3 regions of the Thalassotalea ganghwensis genome follow, and region 1 is predicted to be linked to each of the others. Evidence: predicted binding sites of a transcription regulator. Region 1 holds the regulator's gene; each other region holds the start of a gene.
The links. The regulator MetJ, encoded in region 1, represses methionine synthesis genes. The targets are predictions, from matches to a motif close to TAGACGTCTAGACGTCTA.
Positions count from the first base shown of each region.

Region 2: the regulator MetJ is predicted to act here: its motif matches at 6,026-6,043, upstream of metK (methionine adenosyltransferase).
Region 3: the regulator MetJ is predicted to act here: its motif matches at 3,545-3,562, upstream of ACSLUH_RS18345 (cystathionine beta-lyase).

Region 1 is NZ_JBQRUM010000013.1:157-8,654, forward strand. Features, by position in the region: gene ACSLUH_RS13365 (malic enzyme-like NAD(P)-binding protein) at 371-1,612, shown strand; gene metJ (met regulon transcriptional regulator MetJ) at 1,682-2,008, opposite strand; gene metB (cystathionine gamma-synthase) at 2,249-3,409, shown strand; gene metL (bifunctional aspartate kinase/homoserine dehydrogenase II) at 3,433-5,877, shown strand; gene ACSLUH_RS13385 (hypothetical protein) at 5,991-7,451, shown strand; gene argE (acetylornithine deacetylase) at 7,466-8,498, opposite strand, start outside.
Region 2 is NZ_JBQRUM010000020.1:22,008-30,505, forward strand. Features, by position in the region: gene ACSLUH_RS16815 (FAD-dependent monooxygenase) at 1-720, opposite strand, end outside; gene ubiH (2-octaprenyl-6-methoxyphenyl hydroxylase) at 760-1,974, opposite strand; gene pepP (Xaa-Pro aminopeptidase) at 2,011-3,342, opposite strand; gene ACSLUH_RS16830 (UPF0149 family protein) at 3,351-3,920, opposite strand; gene ACSLUH_RS16835 (cell division protein ZapA) at 4,153-4,461, shown strand; RNA gene ssrS (6S RNA) at 4,595-4,776, shown strand; gene murI (glutamate racemase) at 5,166-5,963, shown strand; gene metK (methionine adenosyltransferase) at 6,152-7,339, shown strand; gene ACSLUH_RS16855 (APC family permease) at 7,463-8,498, opposite strand, start outside.
Region 3 is NZ_JBQRUM010000027.1:112-8,609, forward strand. Features, by position in the region: gene ACSLUH_RS18330 (PspC domain-containing protein) at 49-273, opposite strand; gene ACSLUH_RS18335 (VOC family protein) at 444-794, opposite strand; gene ACSLUH_RS18340 (dicarboxylate/amino acid:cation symporter) at 952-2,307, shown strand; gene ACSLUH_RS18345 (cystathionine beta-lyase) at 2,334-3,515, opposite strand; gene ACSLUH_RS18350 (DNA polymerase II) at 3,646-6,081, opposite strand; gene dinG (ATP-dependent DNA helicase DinG) at 6,165-8,255, shown strand; gene ACSLUH_RS18360 (substrate-binding periplasmic protein) at 8,259-8,498, opposite strand, start outside.

The DNA of each region.
Region 1 (8,498 bases):
TGCAAATAAGTTCTTCAATAGAGATCGTGAGTTTAACGCTGTTGGCGGCATGTTAGCTGAATTATTGAACAATATTGCCGCAAATTAACGAAAATCGCTAAACTTGTTTTGAACGTGTTTAGCCTGATTTTTATTAATGAAAGCTAATAAATGCTAGTTTTAATCGCATAAATATCGCTTATATTAGCTATGTTATTTTTAAATAGGGACTGTTGATAGTCCCGTATATTATAGCCTGTAGCGATTTTTTATATAAAAACCCTATTGATTGTATCAAGTGATATGCAATACCATATAAATAATAAAAACAATAAAAGTTAACAGTACTTGTTCAGGTATTACAATTATTCAACGCATTTAGGAACACCCCATGGCCGACTTACGTCAACAAGCTTTAGATTATCATGCACTGCCTACTCCAGGTAAAATCAGTGTTGAGCTAACAACACCTGCAGAAACGAGCAAAGATTTAGCGCTCGCATACAGTCCAGGTGTTGCTGAACCGGTTAGAGCAATCGCCGAAAACCCTGAAGATGTTTATAAGTACACAGGCAAAGGCAACACGGTGGCGGTTATCACTAATGGAACAGCGATATTAGGATTAGGTAATTTAGGTCCTATGGCTGCTAAACCGGTAATGGAAGGTAAGGCGCTCTTGTTCAAACGTTTTGCTGGCATTAACTCGTTTGATATCGAAGTTAAACATAAAACCGTTGAAGATTTTATCGACACAGTGGCGAATATTGCTGATACCTTTGGTGGTATCAATTTAGAAGATATTAAGGCACCAGAGTGTTTTGTCATCGAAAAAGCGCTAATAGAACGCTGTAAAGTACCGATTTTTCATGATGATCAACACGGTACTGCAATTGTCACCGCCGCTGGAATGATCAATGCGTTGGAAATACAAGGCAAGCACTTACGTCACGCAAACATTGTTTGTATGGGCGCAGGGGCGGCTGCGATCGCATGTATGGAGTTACTAATAAAATGTGGTGCACAACGTGAAAAGATTTACATGCTAGATACCAAAGGTGTAATTCACACACGTCGCGATGACTTGAATGAATATAAGCGTTTATTTGCCAATAACACCGATAAACGTACGCTTGAAGATGTGATTGATGGCGCTGATGTATTTGTTGGTGTTTCAGGGCCCGATGTATTGGGTGCTGAACATGTTAAATTAATGGCGAATAACCCGGTTATTTTTGCCTGTTCAAATCCAGATCCTGAAATTAAGCCAGAGTTAGCATTGGCGACACGTGATGATGTTATTATCGCCACTGGGCGTTCTGACTATCCAAATCAAGTGAACAATGTACTGTGTTTTCCTTTTATCTTTCGTGGCGCATTAGATGTGCGAGCAAGAACGATTAATGATGAGATGAAGGTTGCTTGTGTTCATGCAATCAGAGAATTAGCAAAGGAACCTGTGCCTGAAGAAGTACTGGCAGCTTCCGGTGATAAAGCATTAGAATTTGGTAAAGACTACATTATTCCAAAGCCAATGGATACACGATTATGCGCTCGTGTTGCCCGCGCTGTCGCGATGGCTGCAGTAGAGTCAGGGGTTGCTGGTTTAGAGTTGCCTAAAGACTATATGTTATAAACGCTATTGCCATAAAAAAGCCAGTAACTTTATCAGTTACTGGCTTTTTGTTTAAATCAGATTGAATCGCTAGTCGTCATCACTGTAGCGTGAAAAATCGGTAATGCCTTTTTCCTCTAGCACTTTTCTGACACTAGCGGGGAGCTTCTCGTTGTTATCTTTGGCAAGATCTGCATCATCAGGTAAAGGTTGACCGGTAAATGCGTGTAAGAATGCTTCACATAGCAGTTCACTATTAGTGGCATGACGTAAATTGTTAACTTGTCTTCGAGTACGCTCATCCGTTAAAACCTTTAATACACGTAAGGGAATTGAAACGGTGATCTTTTTTACTTGTTCACTTTTTTTCCCATGTTCCGCATAAGGGTTAATGTACTCGCCATTCCACTTTGCCATGAAATTACCTCTGGGTTGTTTATCTTTATTGTATGTTGTTAAGTGATAAGAGCAACTGACTATGCTTGATCGCTGTAATTGGTAACAGTTACAAGCTATGATTCTACTGTTTGTTGGGCGGTAGTCAACTATATATGTGTAGAAGTTTAGATGTCTAAAACTTCTTGACCGTGAAATTTAAAACGTTTAGAGTTATAGACGTCCAAACATCTATTTAGAAAAAAGGCTTTAGGTACGGTTATGTCTGAAAAGAAAAATGCAACCATTGCGGTGCGTGCAGGTATCAATAGTGATCAACATCATGGCGCTGTCGTTGCTCCTATTCACCTATCAAGTACTTATTCCTTAAAGGGTTTTAACAATAAACGTCAATTTGATTATTCTCGTACCGGTAATCCGACAAGAGCAACTTTTGGGCAAGCCATTGCTGATCTCGAAGGTGGAGCGTTGGGGATTGTCACTAGCACTGGTATGTCAGCTGTGCATCTTATTTGTCAGTTGTTAACGACGGAAGATTCTGTCGTTATTCCTCATGATTGTTATGGTGGTAGCTATCGATTATTTACGCATTTAGCAAAACGCGGACAGTTTAAGCTGATTGTTGTTGATCAAAACGATGATGATGCACTTGCAAAGGCTTTAGCACAATCACCTAAATTAGTGCTAGTTGAAACACCCAGTAATCCGTTATTGCGCATCGTTGATATTGAAAAAGTTACCCAACTAAGTCTTCAAGCAGGTGCTTTGGTAGCAGTTGATAATACTTTCTTATCGCCTATTTTACAGCAACCACTGGCGTTAGGAGCTGATATCGTGTTTCACTCAACCACCAAATTTATTAATGGTCATAGCGATGTTGTCGGCGGTGTCTTAGTAACCAAAACTCAAGAATTAGGTGAAGAGTTAGCGTGGTGGGCAAACTGTATTGGTATAACTGGCTCTGCATTTGATAGTTATCTGGCTTTAAGAGGATTAAAAACGCTACCCGTTAGAATGAAGCAGCACCAAGAAAATGCGGATGCCGTTGCTTCGTTTCTATATCAACATCCAGCAATTGATACTGTTTATTACCCTGGCTTTGAACATCATCCCAATGCCGATGTTGCAAGAAAACAGCAGGAAAGTGCAGGTGCAATGATGAGTTTTGAAGTGAAAGGTGGATTAGAAGCGGTTAAAAAATTGTTCGATCATGTCGAGCTGTTTACCTTAGCACAATCGCTAGGCGGTGTAGAAAGTTTGATCAGTCATCCTTCAACAATGACACACGCAGGCATGGAACTCAGCGCCCAAATAGAAGCAGGGATCACGCAATCGTTAGTACGAATTTCTGTGGGTATTGAAGACATTGGTGATATTATTAATGATCTCAACAATGCTTTGGTCGCTAGTCAGTTAAATTAATTAAAGTTAAGTGTAAGTATCGTATGGAACAAGCAGCAAATGTTGTCGCATTAAGTGCTGACAATAATCAATTGGCTAAGCAAGCCGTCAATGTTCATAAATTTGGTGGTAGCAGTTTAGCGGATAAAACTTGTATTGAACGGGTCGTTGGTATTATTCAGCAACACTGTCAATTAAATGATGTCGTGGTTGTCTCCGCTAATGGCGACACAACGGATGAATTGTTTGATATTTTACCCTTAATTGAAACAAATGATGACGGACTTGAACAGTCACTTGCCATGCTCGAAAGTAACCAAGCGGCGTTAATCAATTCCTTACTTAATAAGTCAAGTGCGGCACGATTATGTCAATATTTGCGTGATGATCTCTTATTGGTTCGTCAATGGATTAAAGAAGGCTTTGGCAGCTATACTAACGACTTTCTAGCGTTTGGTGAGCTTTGGTCTGCGAGATTGATGTCTGCCGTTCTCAATGAGCGTGTTTGTCCCAGTGCATTTATAGATGCGCGAGATTTCCTTGTTATCGATAATGAGCGAGACTGTCAGGTACTTTATGATATCAGTGAAACAAACCTTAAGAGCTTGAGAGCTGACGGTAAGCTCACAGTCGTTACGGGTTACATCAGCCGTGATAGTCAAGGCTTAACTAAAACGCTAGGGCGAAATGGCAGTGATTATTCGGCAACGATTATGGCAGCGTTAGTTGGCGCCAATAATGTCACTTTATGGACAGATGTTGATGGTATTTACAGTGCTGATCCTCGTGTTGTTCCACATTCGAGAAAACTTCATCGCTTACCCAATGGTGTAGCTAAAGAATTGGGACGCTTAGGAAACCCGGTTCTACACGCTAAAACTCTTAAGCCGTTGACTAATCACGCTACACATCTACATGTCGCAAGTAGTTATGCACCTAATATCAGTGGTACAGAAATCGGATCTTTTGGTCAGATAGCAAAACAAGAATTGTCGGTAACTTATTTGAATGATTTATTGCTTGCGCGAAGTGACAGCTTTCTTGGTGATAGTGGCCTTAAAGCGGCACAAGAGTTTAATGCTATCACTTATGATGTTGATAAAGGCTTTATTGTTATTCATCAAGAGCAACAAAAATCTGTTAGTCAATGGCTAGCAAGTCACGATACTGAAGTGGCATTTATCCCAGCATCAATTATGGCAACAGTAGGTCATAAAGTGACAGAGCACGGCGATATTAGAGCGCGCTTTAAACGTTCTTTACGTCACAGCAAGGTCATCGAATTTGTTAAGTCTAAAAGTAAACATAGTTATATTGCAATTTTACCGCTTAACTGTACCGTAGAACTGCTCAATAATGTTCATCATGATATGACTAAAGATGCCCGTCATATAGGGCTAGTGGTTGTTGGTTTAGGTAATATCGGGACTCGCTTCTTAGAGTTGCTGCCTGAGCAACTCAATCGAGTACATGAACTTGAAAATCTTCACCTTGTTGGATTGGTAACTTCTAAGCAAGCGTTAATCAATAATGATGGCATCGATGCCTCAGAAGCAATGGAACAATTTAATCAGTATGCGCAAAGCTATGATAATGAACAGTTATTAGATTGGTTGTCCCATCACCCTTATGATGAATTGGTTGTCGTAGATATCACTCCTAGTGAAACGTTTAGTGAGCTTTACTTGCGGTTTTTTGAGCAAGGTATTCACGTTATTGGCGCAAATAAGTGGGCGGCTTCTTCTCCGGTTTCAACATATCAAGCATTAGTTGAAACGGCGGATAAAAGTAAAAGTATTTGGTTAGGCAATACGACGGTTGGCGCTGGCCTACCGATTAATTACGCGATTAAAGATTTACTGGATAGTGGAGATAAAATTACCGAAATATCAGGCATCTTTTCTGGCACGTTATCTTGGCTTTTTGAGACCTATACGGGTGAAAAACCCTTTAGTCAGTTATTGCTACAGGCACTTGAGCAAGGGTTAACAGAGCCAGATCCACGAGAAGATTTATCGGGACGAGACGTTCAACGTAAGTTATTAATTTTGGCTCGTACCGCTGGCTTTGAATTATCTTTAGAAGATATTAGTTGTCAAAACCTTGTTCCTAAGGCTTTAGCTGAACTATCAAAAGCAGAGTTTTTAAATAGCGTAACTAAATTGGATGATGATTTTCAGTCAAAGCTTGAACACGTTGTTGCAGAGCAAGCGTGCATGCGTTATATCGCGCGCTTATCGGTCAGTGAGCGAGGAATTAAGGCGAGCGTTGGTATCGAAGCGATTGGTCAGGATGATGCGTTTGCCAATATTTCTCCTGGAGACAATATCTTTAAAATACATAGTCAATGGTATGGAGATAACCCACTGGTTATTAGAGGGCCAGGTGCTGGACGAGATGTCACCGCAGGTGGATTGCACTCAGATCTTGTGCATATTTGCAAACAATTATCAGGAAGAACGCGTCAAGTAAAACTAAAAGGCGCATAGCCTTAGGATTAAGTACTTTGATCGATAAAGAAATTAAGTGCTTGAGTGTTCTGTAATTATTAACTAGCATTAGAAGGTGATAACAATAATGCTGAACAAGAAATCGCCTATTCATGTCGAAGAAAAATTACAGTGACACTAACTTTACTACTAAGGTCAAACAGCTTTTAAATAAGCTGTATGGCCGCAGTATATTAAAAGACTCTTTACTAGAGCGTGCCATTGCATTTTTCGAGTTACAGGCGGAAAATCAGCAGCAAATTGATAACTACAAATCTAAAATTGCCACGTTAAAGGAAAATGCCGAAGAAAACAAAACGGCAATTAAGCGCGTTGAAAGAGAATTGAGAGACTTTAAACAAGAGCTACGTTATGAAAGTAATGAGCGTTATAAGTATTTGTTTGAAGTCTGTGAAGAGGTGCTCTCGTTAACTGAGGGCGCAACGTTTGAAGAAACTAGTCGCAAATCGGCACAATTTCTCGGCACCATTCAGCTGATCAGTCCAACCGAAGGTAAAAAAGTCGCTGAAGTTAATGAGCGCCACAAATCGCTTTATAAAGGGATTTTGTGTTTACGCCTATTTGATCGGTTATACCTCGACCAATCCTCTGTACTTGAACACCCGTATCTAAAAGATAGCTTAGCTGAGTTATCGGTAGGCGATTATGAAGTGCTTGCTGCAAATGATAAAGAGGCGTTCGAGTCAGTTATTGACCGAATAAAAGTTCCAATTTTAATGGCGGCCATTATTCAGGATATCGGCAATTATCATCCCGATGCGCAAAAAATATTAACAGGCGCTGATGGTAAGCTTGATATTCATCGTACTTTACCCGTTGAAGAGCGAAAGGCGCTACTACAAATTAACTTTCGTGAAACGGTCAAGTTTTTGGTTGATGGTATTGGCGCGCCTATCTATGTCGGGAATTCCAAAGAAGAGCGAGATAAATTTAATATTGCTGAGCATCAAAAACTCGTTTTTATTAAACAGTTATTAAAAGGCTCGATTACCCCAAAACAAGGGATTGGTAATCTATTGAAAGTGCCTCAAATTTACACGTCGATAATTTTATCCACCAAGGCGAGTTATAGCTACAAGCTTTTACCTAAGGTATATCAAGCGCTTAATCAAAATGCTGATAAAGGTAATTGCAGTCAGTTGGTTGTTGATGCGTTATATAAAATAACGGGTGACTTCCCTCAAGGATTTGGGGTGACTTATATCCCTACAGACAAAGATGGTGAGAAAAGTGATCGCTACGAGTACGCTATAGTTACCCAACTTTACCCAGAGGATGGTGAACAGCCAATCTGCCGAACAGCGACACGACATCTCACTTTTATCGGCTTTGGCCAAGATATCATTATTGAAAAAGATAAGAACCTATACAATGTTGATGTGGCAAAAGATTTTGCCACTATCAGTAAAGAGCGCTTAAATGAGATTTTAGAGCTCTTGGCTTCTAATTATCAAGAGCGTAAAAAGCTCGACTTATTGCCAAGGTATTGGCATGCCGGTGATTACTTCACGATCAAAGATAATCAAAAGCTATGGAACAAGAGCAATAAGTAACAGAAGTTCATCCCTTACATGCAATATTTGTTGATTAACTGAACCAGCATCAGCTCTGTTTTCTCAATTTGATTATACGCCAAAAATTCATTGGGTTGATGGGCTTGATCGATTGAACCTGGCCCCATAACAATTGTTTGACAACCAAGTTGCTGAATAAACGGGGCTTCAGTTGCATAATTCACAGCACAACATGAATGTTCGGATATCTTTTCAGCAAAGCGTACTAATTCACTTGCCTTATCTTGCTCAAAACTCGGCGAGCTTGGGTGTAATTCTTCGATACTGATCCGCTCAGGAAATTTTTGCTGAATTGGCATTAGCGCTTCGGTTAACCAAGTAATTAGCTCTTCGTCTTTAAGTCCTGGCAATGCGCGCATATCGATATCTAAGTGACAATAACCACAAATGCGATTGGCATTGTCACCGCCACTAATAGCACCTAGGTTCAGGGTAGGCATGGGGACAGCAAATGCTTGGTTGGTATAATGTAATGCTAATTTTTCTTTAAGTTCGAGCAACGCATTGAGTACTTGATACATAATCTCAATAGCATTGACACCTAGATCTGGCTGACTTGAATGCCCCGACTGACCTTGTACTTTGATTCTATGTGACATATGGCCTTTATGCATAACAACTGGCACCAAATTGGTTGGCTCCCCAATAACCGCCACATCAGGTTTTATCCATTGCTTTTCCATAAAAAAACGGGCACCTGCCATGGTCGTTTCTTCATCTGCTGTTGCCAGTATATAGAGTGGTTTATTTAATGATTGCTTATGCAATTGCTTACAAGCTTGCAAAATAAAGGCGAAAAAGCCTTTCATATCGCAGGTACCTAAGCCGTAAAACTTATCATCAGCGTCTTTCACCTGAAAGGGATCGCTTTGCCATCGTTGTTCATCGTAAGGAACGGTATCACTGTGCCCAGCTAACAATAAACCGCCGTCACCATCACCTAATTTTGCCAACAAGTTATATTTATTTCGAGAATGAGGAACGCTATGAATGTTGATGGTAAATCCGAGTTGCTCAAACCATGCG
Region 2 (8,498 bases), on a different contig from region 1:
TAGGCGCTTGGCTTCACTTGGCGAGGTCGACCACACAATAGAGCATTTATCGGGCTGATATAACGGTAAAAACGCCAATGGTCCTGTTGGTAGAAATACTTGCCAAGCGGTTTCTTGATGACCTTGAGGACATTCAACGGTCGCCACTATGGCATGATGATCATAATCACTAAATGTGAGGTTCATTCCCATATGCTGGCGCACCCATGAGTGCGCACCATCTGCGCCAACGATATATTTTGCAATAATAGGCGGCTGAGAAGTAAAACTGGCAAACACTTCACTGTCACCGACAGAAATGTGATTAAGCTTTTCTTGGGTAAAAAAGGTAATGCCTTGATCTTGTTTTGCCTTTTGCCACAAGGCATTGCGAATTACGTTATTTTCAATAATCCAGCCAATTTGCTCAAGCGGTAAACGAGAATCAACGTCGCTAACATTAAAATCCAATTGCCCCAAACCAGCCTTGTCCCAGACATGCATGTGACAATAGGGCTGAAGCCGTTGTTCAGTGATTAATGGCCATACTTCAAGCTGCTTAAATAATTGCTGACTTGCAACGTTAATCGCACTAACGCGAAGTTCTGGTTGCTCTGATAAGGTACGAACTTCATTGGTATCAACGATAGCAACCGTTAGCGAGGTAAGTTTACGAATAGCAAGTGCCGTGGTTAAGCCAACCATACCGCCACCCACAATTAAAATATCAAACTTTTGCATAAAAACTCGCTATATTTAAAATCTTGCTGCGATCAAACATTAATACCCCATGGTTTTATTAACAAAGCGCTGCTTTAGCGGGCTGACATAGTTCATCACTTTTAGCCCTATATTGCGACCAATAACCAAAGGGTCATAGTGATTCGAAAAGATACTGACCAATGAATCTGTTAGCTGAATTATATGTCGATGGTCTTGTTGTCTTTTTTGGGCATAAGCCATTAGTACACTTAACTGACCGATATCACGATTGTCACTTAATGCCTGCTCTATTGCACACACTAAATCAGCGACATCACGCAAGCCTAAATTAAAACCTTGTCCTGCAATGGGATGTATGGTGTGGGAGGCATTGCCAATTAGCACCAAACGATGATTGACCTGCTCTTGGGCTTGCACCAAGTTTAACGGATAAACATGGCGTTCACCTACTTTCTTAATTGCCCCCAGCCAAAAGCCGAAAGCACGATTAAGTTCTTGATTAAAACGTGATGCAGATAATCGCTTTATTTTTTCTGCCTGTGAAGGAGGCAATGTCCAAACCAATGAACATCGGTTTTCAACGCCATCTAATTCAGATAATGGCAACATGGCAATAGGGCCATGCTCAGTAAAGCGCTCAAAGGCAATATTGTTATGTGGTTTACTGGTGACAACATTAGCGATCAAAGCGGCTTGCTGATAGGGCTTTTCTCTAATTGCAATATTCGCTGCGTGTCGACATTGAGATTGAGCTCCATCACAACCAAGCAGTAAACTTCCGGTAAGTTGTTTTCCAGACGATAAGGTCAGGCAAACTTGTTGTGTCGTCCAATGAATATCTTCAATAGCTTCAGGCGTAAACCAGCTAACATGCTGACAATGTTTTAAGCGCTCAAGCATAGCTGCCCCAATGGCAGCCATTGGAGCGACATAGCCCAACGCCGAGACCTGATGCGATTCGGCGCTTACTCTAGCTTTACCATAATAGCCGCGATCAGAAATATGAATATCTTCAATTGGCTGGCTATCACTGGCTAATAACGACCAAACATCTAAACGTTTAAAATATTGAACACTCGCATGAGACAACGCCAAAACACGATCATCAAAAGTCAGCTCCGGGCGTTGTTGCAATGGGTGTTTATCAATAATGGCAATCGATAAACATTGACCATCAGGCTTTTTGCATTGGGAGAGCGCTATCGCTGATAAAGCACCAGAGAGTCCGCCACCGGCAATGACAATATCAAAATGTTGAGCAGCACTAGCCATCACTATTCGCCATAATTAATTACAGGAACCTATCCATTAGCGTTGAGCATTTCGCATAAGCTGCTCAATATCTTCAACAGATTTTGGCACACTCTCACTAAGATTTTCATGACCCAGGTCAGTAACGACGATATTATCTTCAATTCGAATACCAATACCTCGCCACTTTTCCTCAACGCTATCATCGTCTAGAGGGATATAAAGCCCAGGCTCTATTGTTAACACCATCCCTGGCTCAAATAAACGAGTTTGGCGTTTATCTTTCACCTGATAATTGCCAACATCATGTACGTCAAGCCCTAACCAATGCCCCAAACTATGGATAAAGTATTTTTTACACGCTTTTTCGCTCAAAAGCGTTTGATAGTCACCACTTAAAATACCTAATTCGAGTAAGCCTTGAGTGAGAATTTCACAGGCTTTATCATTAAGTTCAGCAAAACAAATGCCAGGTTTAACCATTGCAACCGTCTGCTCTAACGCACTATGCACTAGCTCATAAAGCTGTTTCTGCGGGGCGGAAAACGTACCTGACACAGGGAATGTTCTGGTGATATCAGCAGCATAACCATTTAGTTCACCGCCAGCATCAATTAAAATTAACTGCCCTTGTTCAAGGCGATCACTACAATCGGTGTAGTGAAGGATATTGGCATTGTCTCCACAGGCGACAATGCAATTATAAGCAGCATGACGAGCACCATGACGCGCAAATTCATGCAGTAATTCGGCCTCTAATTGATATTCATAAAGCCCTGGCTGAGCTTTTTCCATGGCACGCACATGTGCCCCACCACTAATTTGATTAACCTTACGCATAACAGCTAGTTCAGCTGGGCTTTTAATCAAGCGCATTTCATCGATTATGGCTTGGCAATCAAATTGAGTCGTTGGCGCTTTTATACCTGAGCGAGCCTTTGCTCTGATGTTAGCTAATGCTAAAGCGATATGGTTATTCTCTGCCGTTATTTGACCAGAGCAACTCCAAACAGCCGTTTTATCAGCAAGAAGCTCTTCAAGTTTTGTCGTTAACTCAGTGAGCTCGTAAGCTTGGTCAAATTGATAGTCTTTTATCGCATTATCAACGCCAATACGTCTACCATGCCACACTTCTTGCAGGCTATCTTTTTGACGACAGAACAAAATACTTTCGTTTGTTTCGGCTTTAATCATCACCAAGACAGCATCTGGCTCAGGATACCCCGTCATGTAAAGAAAGGTTTTGTCTTGGCAAAATAAATATTCGGTATCATTACTGCGCGTCTGCTCGTGTCCGGCAAAAAAAACCGCAACAGAGTTCGCTGGCATTTGCGCGAATAAGCGCTGACGACGAGTGACATACTCATCAATCGTTAAAGACATACTCATAAACAATCCTAGTGCAGAGTTTGAGGTTTATCGTTTGGTTCGGGTGGTGTACCTAGCTCTGTAAAACATAACAAAGCTGACATACGCACATATTCTAAAATTTCAAAGTACGCTTGCTCGGTTGCTTCATCGTGGTCAAATTCATCTGAAAGATTCGCAATTTCGCCAAAGTCTTTGAGAACTTCTTTGACATCATCAGACAACACCGCCCGATTTTTTTGCTGTAAACCAAAGCCAAGATTATACCCTTGAACCCAAGCGGCAATAGCATTACCACGCTCTTCAATTGATTCATCATCATCAGGGACAAGCAAGCTAAATGAATAACTATCATCTAAAAGATTTTGCCAAATCTGACTAAACATCAACTTGATGGTCACTTTGAGTTTATTCGGCAAGCCTTCGCCATTGTTCAACATATCATTGACCAATGACAGGTAGTCGTTACTTTCGAAAGAATATCCTGCGCAGATTAACCCTGTTAATACACCATGAATTTCAGCGCCATGTGCTTTGACATTTTCCGCAGTAATAATGGCTTGTACAGTAGCAAAATCGATTAAAGATTCGTCAGACATTAAAAAATATAAACCTTGTTCTATTATGCCCTATATCGTACCACTGCCTGTAAATTGAAGCTAGACAGGAAAAGTGCAATATTCGCGTGTTATTGCTTGCATCTGAAGATCGTCCTCGTTATAGTTTCCACAAAATGCGTGTTATCAAATGCAAAGATGTTTTGCTAATTAATTTAATAACATAGCACATAAATGACCTTTTATTGTTTTACTATAGAGATGTTATCTGATTATGAGTTCGCATAGCGTAACCATTGAAATTGCTAATCGCCGTATGAAAGTGGCTTGTCCTCAAGGACAAGAATCAGCGTTGTTGCAAGCAGCTCATGAAGTAGACACTCGAATAAAACAGGTTCAAGAACAAGCAAGCACCACGAAAACCCCAGAACAAACCTTGCTAATGACTGCGTTAAACTTAGCTCATGATTTGTTACAATCTAAACACCAGCTTGAACAAGAAAAACTCGCCATGCAAAATCAAATCGATTTGCTACAAAATACCATCAAGCAAGCCGTCAGCAACACCAAGAAGAAAGCGTAGTACAGGCAAATTTGTCTAACTTGCGGTTTACTTGACAATTAATCAACGAAATTCGTTTACTATCCAAGCAAACAACACAAACATTGATTTAACCCCTTAAAACTCTCATTAAGTTTAGCTATACTATGGGTTAAGTCTTCTGGGATGTTTGTATGTTAACTATGTCCCTGAGCCGATAAGTTTTACCTAAGGAAACTTATTACTGGCTATTGAGCAAGCCCAGCTCGTACTGGGAAGCCTACGGCCAATATGCAGTTTCCGCCCTGAACACACGGTGTTCAGGACTAATGTTGACGACGGCATTCTGGAAGTCTTACTCATCACGTTAAGGTGATCACCTTAAAATGAATTAATAACACATTTCTGAACTTACTCCTTTTCAGCAAACTCAGGTTATGCACAGTGATCTTCATTCTTATAGTTTTTTGATTATTAATAACCTCAGCTCTGCATAATAAATGCATTTCTAACACCTATTTTTAATTACTTCTGCGTTATATTGTTGTGAAATAGCTGACTATTCCTACAACAATACGCCTTGAATTCAGTAAAAAGTAGCTTGCTAGAAAGACGTAGCTAGCTTAAATGTATGATTTTATTGCCTTCTTGCTAATTCTTATACAAACCTAAGGTTAAATAATTTAACTCGATTTCTTACTTTGGTATCATCAACACTTTAAAGCATGTTGCGAGCCACATAGAATTTGACTTATCACAACAAATCGATTGGATTATTTGATTCAGGTGTCGGTGGACTATCAATCACTAAACGTGTTCATGAGCTTATGCCGAATGAATCGTTAATTTATTTAGCAGATAATCAATTTGCACCTTATGGAAGGTTGTCAGAGCAAGAGATCATTAATAGAGTTAACACTATTGCTGATTGGTTTGTTAAACAAAATGTTAAAGCGCTTGTGTTGGCGTGCAACACCGCAACAGTAAATGCGATTGATCAGTTAAGACGGCGGGTTTCAATTCCTATTATTGGTGTTGAACCAGCGATAAAGCCTGCAGTAAAACACAGTAAGACACAACATGTCGCGATATTAGTTACCCAAGCGACATCCACCAATCAACGTTTTCTTTCATTGATAAAGCAACATCAACATAACGCCAAGGTGCATATTATTGCATGCCCAGGTTTAGTTGAGATTGTAGAACAAGATAAAGTGGGTAGTAATGAATGCCATCGCTTATTGCAACAATATCTTGCTCCTATAGAGCAATACGATGTTGATACCATTGTCCTTGGCTGTACCCACTACCCCTTTCTAAAACATGAAATAATCAAACGTATTGGTGAAAATATTGAATTGGTTGAAACGGCAACACCTGTTGCAAAGCAACTGGCCCGGCAATTAATTGACCATAAAATTGCCACCGTTACCGCTAGTACTGGCAGAATATCTTTTTATGCTACCAACACCAATATCGCTCAAGAAAAAATATTTTCGCATTTGTGGCAAAACAAAATCACCTTGAAAGACGCAACTATCTAATTGAAATATAAAGATTAAATAGGGAAATTTACCTTTCACACAAATAAAACCATAAAGACATTTAGACGTCTAGGCGTAAAAAAACTAGCAAAAAAAAATTATCACGTTAAAATTGAATTTAATAAAACTTGTGGCAAGTGCTTTGCATCTTGGCATCACATTCGTTTTTACTATTTTACTGAGGTTATATGTCTAGACATTACTTTACATCTGAGTCCGTATCTGAAGGACACCCAGATAAAATTGCTGACCAAATTTCTGATGCAGTACTAGATGCAATTATCGCGAAAGATAAGCATGCTCGCGTAGCTTGCGAAACTATGGTTAAAACCGGTGTAGCAATTATTTCTGGTGAAATATCAACATCCGCTTGGGTGGATTTAGAAGATTTAACCCGTAAAGTCATTTGTGATATTGGCTATACTTCATCAGATGTCGGTTTTGACGGCGAAACTTGTGGCATTATGAACTTAATCGGCCAACAGTCGCAAGAAATCGCACAAGGTGTTGACCGTGCAGCTCCCGAAGAGCAAGGTGCTGGCGACCAAGGGCTAATGTTTGGTTACGCAACCAATGAAACAGAGACATTAATGCCTGCGCCATTATACTACTCTCATCGTCTCGTTGAGCGTCAAGCCGAAGCTAGAAAGTCTGGCGTTTTACCTTGGTTACGCCCTGATGCAAAAAGTCAGGTCACGTTTATTTATGAAGATAACAAACCAGTAGCCATTGATACGGTTGTCTTATCTACTCAACACAACCCTGATATCAAGCAAGAAGATTTGCACAATGCGGTAATGGAAAACATTATCAAGCATACACTTCCAGCAGAGTTACTAACGCCTGAAACCAAGTATTTTATCAACCCAACAGGTAGTTTCGTTATTGGTGGACCTGTCGGCGATTGCGGCTTAACGGGAAGAAAGATTATTGTAGATACCTATGGTGGTATGGCTCGTCATGGTGGTGGGGCATTTTCTGGTAAAGATCCGTCAAAGGTTGACCGCAGTGCTGCTTATGCAGGGCGTTATGTTGCAAAAAATATCGTAGCCGCGGGTTTAGCCGATCGTTGTGAAATTCAGGTCAGTTATGCAATTGGCGTTGCTGAGCCAACGTCTATTTCAATTGAAACCTTTGGCACAGGCAAGGTATCTGAAGAAAAACTGGTAGAGCTCGTCAGACAAACGTTTGATTTGCGCCCTTACGGCATAACCAAGATGCTTGATTTGCTGCATCCAATGTATCGTCAAACCGCGGCATACGGCCACTTTGGTCGCGAACCGTTTGAAATGACGGTAGGAGACGACACCTTTACGGCTTTCTCATGGGAAAAAACCGATAAAGCAGACGAATTAAGAGCCGCTGCTGGCTTATAATCCTCAGCATATTAATCTAAAAAACCTCACTTTGTTTATAGTGTAAAAAGTGAGGTTTTCTATTCAAACTATTTTACCTAAACAAAAAACTTACCTAACTGACGATAATTGATACAGCGTGTATTAACTATTGTTTTGTTGAGCTCTAGTATTTATCGTTGTTAAAAAATAAAAAGCAGTTCCAACCAATGCTACACCAGCAAGTGCTTGCCAATGAAATACGTTGGTTTGTGTTACCGCCCAAAGGCTAATAAAAATGGCTATTGGGGCCATTAAAATGATGGCAGTGTTGAAGGTTACCATGCCAGCTTTTTTACGCAGTATTGGCAGCGCTGCTATCGAGCCTATATAAGCAAGTAAACGCGCTAAGGTACTTACCGCAGCTAGCGCCAAAAAATCGTCCCAAAGCGAGATTAAGATAGCTCCGACACCATAAAATACGATGGAATTAGCTGGTGTACCCCAACGAGAAACAGCGCCAAACCAAGCAGGTAATAAACCATCATCAGCCAAAGCTGGCGGCATACGACTTGCCGATGTGTGACCAGCGGTAAGATTAGCGAGCACACTCAAAACAATCGTCGCAGCAATTAGCAACGCACCAACATCGCCCCAATATTCCCCTGCTAACGATTTAAGGGGTGCTTGTGAACCGGCTCCTGCAATTGCGCTATGACTATACGCCCATTGCAAACCAAAATAGATCAGCGTAACCAAAGCGAAACCTAATACCAGTGCACGTGGCATAGTACGTTTCGGATCTTTAGTTTCTCCTGCAGGAACCGTTGCATTCTCAAAGCCAACAAAAGCGTAAAGTGCCGCTAAAGCAACGCCCTCGACTGCGCTAAATTGAGGAAGGATTATAGCCTCCTGAGACGAAGCGGCACCAATACCAACTAACATTAACAGTAACAATGGCAAGAGCTTAAATATTGTCATCGCACCTAGTACAACGATAACTCGTTTGATACCGATGACATTTATCAAGGTAATACCACCAAGTACGCAAACAATTAACACCACTTTCGCTGAGCCTTCACCTACTGCGGGCCATAATGGAGCCGCGTAAGCGACTAAAACCAAGACATTCGCTCCTTGACTAATTAGTCGAGCGGCAAAAAAACTCCAGCCAACCACAAAGCCAGGATAAGCACCAAAA
Region 3 (8,498 bases), on a different contig from region 1:
TGACTGGCATTAAGCTAGTCGCTGGCTTTTTTAATCATAATATTAACGTTATTCTTTATCTATATCCGCTAAAAACGCTGCTCTTTGTTCATAACTTGGAATACATATCCATAAAATAAAATAGATAAAAAAACCAATTCCCATAAACGCTAAGATTAGAAAAACAAATTGCAGGCGATTTTTTCTAATACCAAAGTGCTCAGCAATGCCAGATAATGTCCCTGTGACAATGCCGTCTTTGCTGCGTGTTAAGACTCGGCGGTGTGTATTCATTAAACGATCCTTTCTTACCCTTGCCTTTTACACTAAAGTGCCTGTTCGCATAACGAAAACACTATTATTGACAAGATAACCTACATTTTTTACCGATCATAAAACGAAAGCCCTTCGACTTTCAAGGGTCAATACTATCAAGATATCCACTTTACCAATATTACCTGCAGCTATTCGGACCAAATCGCTAATTCATTGCCACTTGGTTCTGTAAAATGGAAACGACGGCCACCAGGAAAAGAGAATATTGGCTTTACTATCTTACCTCCGGCTTGAATTACTTTATCAAGGCTTGCTTGTAAATCTTCACTATACAAAACCAATAACGCGCTACCATTTTGCGTCGTGGCAGTTAAAGTAGACTGGTAAAAGCCACCATCAAGTCCTTGATTTGAAAAGGCACTGTATTCTGGTCCATAGTCGGTAAACTGCCAAGAAAATGCTTGCTCAAAAAAGCGCTTAGTGGCAGCTAAATCGGTTGCTGGAAACTCAACATAGTTTAATTTCTCATGAACATTCATATTACATCCTTGGCAATCGCCACTCCTAGGATTTGTTTACTTAAATAGTTTGTTTACTTAAATAACTTGTCGTAGATCAACATTACTAGGCTTTATTTTGATAGACAATCAACTTTTGTACTAGACTTTGCGCTAATCCTTAAAAAAAAGTAATGAAATGCACAGCTATCCCCTATTTTTAAGACCTTTAGTAAATTTGACCACACAGTTTGATAAACTTATCGAAGGACGCCTATGGCTTAAAGTCTTACTGGCATTATTCCTTGGTATTGTCGCTGGCATTTTGTTAGGCCCTGACTTAAAACTAGTGTCAGCAAGAACAGTCACCTTAATTACTGCTTGGCTTGCTTTACCTGGTCAGCTATTTCTCGCTATTATTCAAATGATTGTCGTTCCACTAGTTTTAGCTTCTGTAGTAAGAGGACTCGCCTCGAATAACAACCCTGACGCATTAAAACAAAATGGCTTAATTGCGATTATCTTTATCATTGCATCTACCATGATTGCAGCTACGGTTGGTATTGTGTTAGCGTTAACCATTCAACCTGGACAATATATTGATGCGACCAACCTGATTGATAGCAATATTGCCCCACTAACGAGTGTTGCCGCCAGCGGTTTTCCTGACCTTGCAGACTTACCAAATAAAGTATCGGAGCTCATTCCAAAAAATCCACTAGCGTCAATGGCATCTGGGGAAATGTTACAGGTAATACTATTCTCGGCGGTCTTAGGTGCTGCCTTACTGTCAATCCCCGCACAACAATCAAAGCCTTTGTTTGATTTACTGGGGGCTTTACAAGAAGTCAGTTTGCGTATTGTTTCATGGGCAATGTTACTTGCACCATTTGCGGTATTTGGCTTGATCACAAAATTGGTCGCCAACCTTGGCATCGACGTATTAGCCGGGATGATGATTTATGTGGCAACCGTTGTACTAGGTATCCTTATTGTTGCGATGCTTTACTTTATCGTTGCTGCGTTAACCTGGTCAGGCAAGCTTAAAACGTTTTTAGGACACGTAAGAGAGTTATTATTATTAGCTTTTTCAACCAGTAGTTCTGCTGCGGTTATGCCAATAACCTTAGATGTCACAGAAAATAAATTGATGATCAAACCGGACATTGCTCGTTTTCTCGTGCCACTGGGTGCAACCGTAAATATGACGGGTACCGCTATGTATCAAGGCATAGCAACAGTATTCTTAGCGCAAGTTTTTGCCGTCGACCTAAGTTTAACCAGTTATCTCTTTATTGTGACTATGGCCGTTGCGGCATCAGTCGGTTCACCTGCAACACCTGGTGCTGGCATCATTATCTTAAGTATGGTGCTAGAAGGTGTTGGTATTCCTGCTGCAGGTATCGCCTTAATTCTTGGCGTTGATAGAATTTTAGATATGTGCAGAACATCCGTTAATGTATTGGGAGACGTTGTCTCTTGTACAACGGTGGACTACTTTACTAGAAAGTCCACGTCAGCAGAGGAACCTACCTCTACTGACCTAGAAAAATGACGCTTGGCAACGCTTGAAAAATGAACTTAACGTGAAGCTAACGCTTGGTTTAGTCGATCGAACCCTTTGGCTAAATCGTCAATTAAATCATCGACATCTTCTAAACCAACATGTAAGCGAATTAACGGATAGCTATCCTGCCATGTCGTCGCAGTTCTTAAACGCCCCACATTAGTATTACCCAGTATTAAACTTTCGAAACCGCCCCAAGAATAGCCCATTTTGAAATGATGCATACCATCGAGTAACGCATTTAATGATTGCTGATCACCTCGGTTTAAGACAAACGAGAATAAGCCATTAGAGCCGCTAAAGTCGCGTTGAAAAAACTCATGACCAGGACATGATGCAAAGGCGGGGTGTAAAACACGATCAACTTCTTCGCGTTGCTGCAACCAATGTGCAATTTTTAAAGCACTTTCTTGATGCTGTTTTAACCTGACACTTAATGTGCGAATACCTCGCATTGCTAGATACAAATCATCTGGCGAGGTACATTGCCCCATTAAGTAACTATTTTCTCTTAATTGTTCCCAATAGGGTTCAGTTGCAACCGCTGTTCCCAGCATGACATCCGAATGACCAACAATATATTTTGTCGCCGCCTGAATAGAAATATCAACACCATGTTCAAAGGCATTAAAATTAACCCCTGCCCCCCACGTATTATCTAACATGACCATGCAATTATGACGATGCGCGACTTCTGCTATAGCGGGCACGTCTTGAACTTCCATGGTAATAGAACCCGGTGACTCAAGAAAAATTAGTCGAGTATTGGCTTGAATTAATGCTTCAATACCTGCGCCAATTAGCGGATCATAATAGGTTGTCTCAACGCCAATATTCGCTAACATCTTATCGCAAAAATCACGCGTGGGCTCATAGGCATTATCAACCATAAGAATGTGATCGCCAGTTTTAACAAACGATAAAATAGCATTGGTTATTGCAGCGGTTCCTGAAGGATAAATAGCACATCCTGCCCCACCTTCTAACTCCGTCATTGCATCCGCAAAGGCAAAAGCCGTACTTGTGCCGCGGCGACCATAAAAAAGTACTTTGTTACCACGATTAGCTGTAGCATGTTTCATTTCTTTCACGCTATCAAATACAACAGTTGACGCTCTCTCTACTGGCGGGTTTACCACACCGCGCGTCCATTTTGATTGCCTTCCTGCATTAACAATTTTGGTATCTTTTTTCATATTACTGCCATTACATCTAAGTGGTTTTATGGATATCTAGACATCTAAAATAACGTTCAGTGTATAAGGTAAAACACCTGTTTGTATACAAGTATTTCAATATAAACCAGCATTAAGGAGAATAAGCCAACTAAAACAGTTGCATTTGTTTATCCGTGATTTGGTCAAAGCTACAGTCGATAAACGGTAGAATATCATCAGCGATTGGCTTTAACTGTCGCTCTCGATAAAAATCATAATCTAGCGGAGCATGCGCATACTCAATGACTTGTGGGCCTTCGAGTGTCATAACGTACTCAATCCACCCTTTTTTCTGATATTTTAATGGTTTACCATTTTTTAAGTTGAGTTCATCAGCGTGTCGAGCCGCTTTCACATGCGGGGGAATATTTTTTACGTACTGATCGAGTTTACGTGTTAATCGTTTACGATAGACGAGCAAATCATCAAATTCTTTCGAATATAATCTAGAGACAATAGACTTGACGTAGTCATCAACCGGCTCCTGTTTAAACACTTTCATGTAGAGCTCTTGTTGAAATTCTTTACTTAACGCTGTCCAATCACTGCGTACGGTTTCCATCCCTTTAAAAACCAATTGTTTGTCACCGTTTTTGTCGATTAAGCCTGCATAGCGCTTTTTAGTACCAATAACACCAGTTTGTTTTTGATTATCTACCCCTCGAATGGTTGGCATAAAAAATTGCTCAAAATGTGTTTCAAACTCAATTTCTAGATAGCTTTTGACCGCAAATCGAGCATCAAGGTCTTCATCCCAATGCGTGTTGATAAAATTTGCGAGCTCTTGGCCTAAGGTAATGCTTTCTTGAGCGGTTTTATCATTGCCGGCATGAATAAATATCGAGTCGGTGTCACCATAAATCACCTTAAAGCCTTTCGATTCTATCCACGCTTGTGTTGTTTTAAGTATCTCATGGCTACGTTTGGTTATGGACCCCGATAATCTAGGATCAAAAAATCGACAACCGGTTGAGCCAAGCACCCCATAAAATGAGTTCATTATAATTTTAATGGCTTGCGATAATGCGGCATTATTATCGCGTTTTGCTTTGTCGCGCTCACTCCATAGGGTTTTAATAATTTGTGGTAAAAAATGCTCTTCCCTAGAAAAGTAAGCGCCATCAAAGCCTGAAATTGCATTTTCTTTATTGAGCAGTCCTTCTATCATCCCCATTGGGTCAATATTAAATGTACGAATAATACTGGGATACAAGCTTTTAAAATCAAGTACGAGTACATTTTTATATAGCCCAGGAATAGAATCCATGACATAACCACCAGGCGATGTGAGCCCTTTTAAACCATCGCCCATATTGGGCGCAACATAGCCGGCTCGATGTAACTTTGGTAAATACAAATTTGTAAACGCAGCAACTGAGCCACCGATACGATCCAAAGACAACCCAGTTAAGTGTGCTCTTAACATGGCAAAATCGAACAGGAGCGTTTTTTCAAATATTTTAGTGACTAATCGACAATCTTCGAGGTTATACGTTGCTAACGCCAACTTATTATGATGAAAATTATGGGTGATTTCAGCAACCCGATTATCAACATTTTCGACTTTCTTCCCTACTCCCAGTAGTTCTTGCGCTACAGATTCTAGTGAAAAGCTACTAAAACGGTAAGTTGCACTTTTTAACATATCGATACCATCAATAACCACTCTACCGGCAATATCAATAAACAGTTGTTCACTTTGGGTTTGTTGCCGCCATCTTGGTTCACTACCATCACGACCTAAAGTAAAAGGAATTTTGTGAAGATCAAAACGTTTTTGTAGTAAAGCAAAGTCAAAATTTATGACATTCCAGCCGATGAAAATATCAGGGTCATGTTTAGCTACCCACTCATTAAGCGCATTTAGTAAAGCTTTTTCGTCTTCTAACCAAACAAGCTCAAAATCGATCTCTTGTTGAAACTGTTCGGCTTGACCTATCATTAACACGGTTTGACTGTTTTCGCTGTATAAGCCAATAGAATAAAGCTCTCCTTGCATCGAACATTCGATATCTATCGATACTACCGATAATAACGAAGTGGTTAATAACGCTTTATCGTCGCTTTGCTTACATTTTACCTCGGTAACAGTGCGATAAGACTTAGCACTTTGTTCAACCAGTTCACCTGAAAACAAAATTTTGGCGGTGATAAATCGCTCAATAAGAAAGCGCTCATCTGGCCTAAAATCATCTTCATAACACTTGATTTTATGCTCCTTAAAGAAGGTTCTTATCGCATAAAAATCACGTAATTGTTGAAAATAAACGCCAACCACCTGCTGTTGGCCAAAAGTCTTTAACGAGAGTGGTTTAAATGTAACTTTTCTTCTATCTGAATAAGATAACAACTTGCTGGCTTTTTCATATTGATGCTGTTCAATAAAAAATAACGGTTGCTGATGCTCTATTACCAATTGAACTGGGCCCGATAGTGTTTTAACCCATAAAATAACTTGGTTACTTCCATTAACATCGACGGTTTGACGTGTAAGCAAAAACCCTTGCTCGACGATGGATGCATTTTTTTTATCGGAATGTGGCATTAAAGATTCTATTTAGCGACAATAAGCTGTTAATATATACAGCAGTGTAATAGATACCGCTAACAATGGAAACCTTTAGCTCAATGTTAAGTGATAAGATAAAAACAACGATCAGAGCGTCATATAAAGCAATTGGGGAAAACCTCAGTAATTTTAATCCTCGCAAGCAACAAACGTTTTTGATCGCTGAAATCGCCAAAACATTAGCTGGTGAGTATGATAAAAGTCGTAAAATTATTGCCATAGAAGCAGGCACAGGCACCGGAAAATCGCTTGCTTATTGTTTAGGTGCAATTCCGTTAGCCATCTCTAAAAAGAAAAAAGTCTGTATTTCTACCGCAACGGTCGCACTTCAAGAACAGTTAGTTGATAAAGATCTTCCCTTTTTAAAAGCTAATGCCGGGATCGATTTTAACTATACCTTAGTTAAAGGTAGGCAACGTTATGTTTGCCGGCAAAAGCTCGCTACTGCAATATCAACAGGCGATGAGCCACAAGCGGGATTTACCTTTGCCCAAAAGCCAAGTGCCATTGATGTAAAAATACTTAACGCGATGCATGTAAAGCTCAAAAATGGTCAGTGGCAAGGTGATTTAGATTCTTGGCCAGATCCAGTACCCGCTCATATTTGGCAAGCAATTCAGTGTGATAAACATAGTTGTTTAAAACACTTAGCAGAACATACACATTGCCCTTTTCACAAAGCCCGTGAAACCATGGATGCCGCTGACGTTTTAGTGATTAATCACAGCTTACTGTTGTCTGACTTAAGTTTAGGGGGCGGAAAAATCCTACCAGAGCCTGATGAAACATTTTATATTATTGATGAGGCGCATCATCTAGCCAAAATCACTCGCGATCATTCCAGTGCGACAATTGCTATTAAAGGAACAATAGACTGGCTAACCAAATTAAAAGAAACTGGTGATAAAATATCAAATATTGTCAAATCTCAATCAGCCATTTCACCGGCATTGAAGTTAGGAGATGATTGCCAAGATATTATTACTGAAATGCAAAAAGTCGTTACCTTTATCGACAATAATGCTCCAGCCTATTTTTCTCAAAAAAACGCCCAAGAAGATAGAACCTACCGCTTTGAAAATGGCTTGATCCCAAAAACACTAAAACATTGGGCGGAAGATCTCGCTGAGCTTAGTAAAAAATGTATCAACCATACCAATAAGCTATATAACCTCACCATGGAATCAGTAAAAGATGGTGATACACAAATGTATTTAGCAGAGCCATTGCTAGCCGAATCCGGCTTTATGATCCAACGTTTAGAGAATTTCAATGCCCTTTGGCAAATGTACGCCAAAACCGACAGTGATAAAGGTGCACCTCTCGCTCGCTGGATTGAACAAATCGAGGGAAAAAAGCAAGACTACCTGTTATCAGCTTCTCCGATTGATGTGGGTTTTACCCTAGAAGATATGTTGTGGTCGAAATGTGAAGGTGCTGTTTTATGCTCAGCAACAATTATGGCACTAAATTCTTTTGAGCATTTTCGCAAACAAGTTGGCCTCTCAAATAATGATGGTACTCAGTACCAGCATGTGAACTCGCCATTTGACTATTATAATAACGCAACCTTAGCCATTGCTAATATGGATAATGAACCGAGTGCGCCATCGTTTACCGATGAGCTTATAAAAAAGTTACCTGAGCTCATCAGTCAAAGTAATGCAACCTTGGTGTTATTTTCGTCTTATTGGCAAATGGAACAAGTTGCAAAAGCGTTGCGGGATAAATACAAAATGACCCTGCTCGTTCAGGGAGAGCAATCTCGTCAACAACTCATAGAACAGCATAAAAGTAATTGTGATAAAGACAAGGCGAGTATTTTATTTGGTACACAGAGCTTTTCTGAAGGATTAGATCTTCCGGGTAAATACCTGACCAATTTAATTATTACTAAACTTCCTTTTTCTGTGCCAACGTCACCAGTTGAAGAGGCGCAAGCAGAATATATAACCGCAAAGGGAGGCAATCCTTTTATGTCATTGTCAGTACCTGAAACCTCTAAAAAGCTAGTGCAAGCGACAGGTCGATTACTTCGCAATGAAAAAGACTCTGGCACAATAACTTTACTTGATAAAAGAGTATTGACTAAACGATACGGCAAAGAGCTACTTGCTAGTTTGCCACCTTATCGTCAAATACGGCGTTAGCGTTTATTTCGCTTTTTCAAGTAACCGCTGGTAGTTGCCGTCTTTTTTCATTTGTTGTAAGGTTAACTGCAGCTTTTCAGCAAGATCTTGATGTTGCTTATGCATAAAACTATATAAATTAAGCTCAACTAACGGCGGTGTTTGCACACTAATTTTATCGTTAAAGCGCGCTCGGTAGTTTTTTAAGATCATCTCACCCGTCGCTTGACTGGTAATAGTAATATCTGCGCCACCATCATAGAC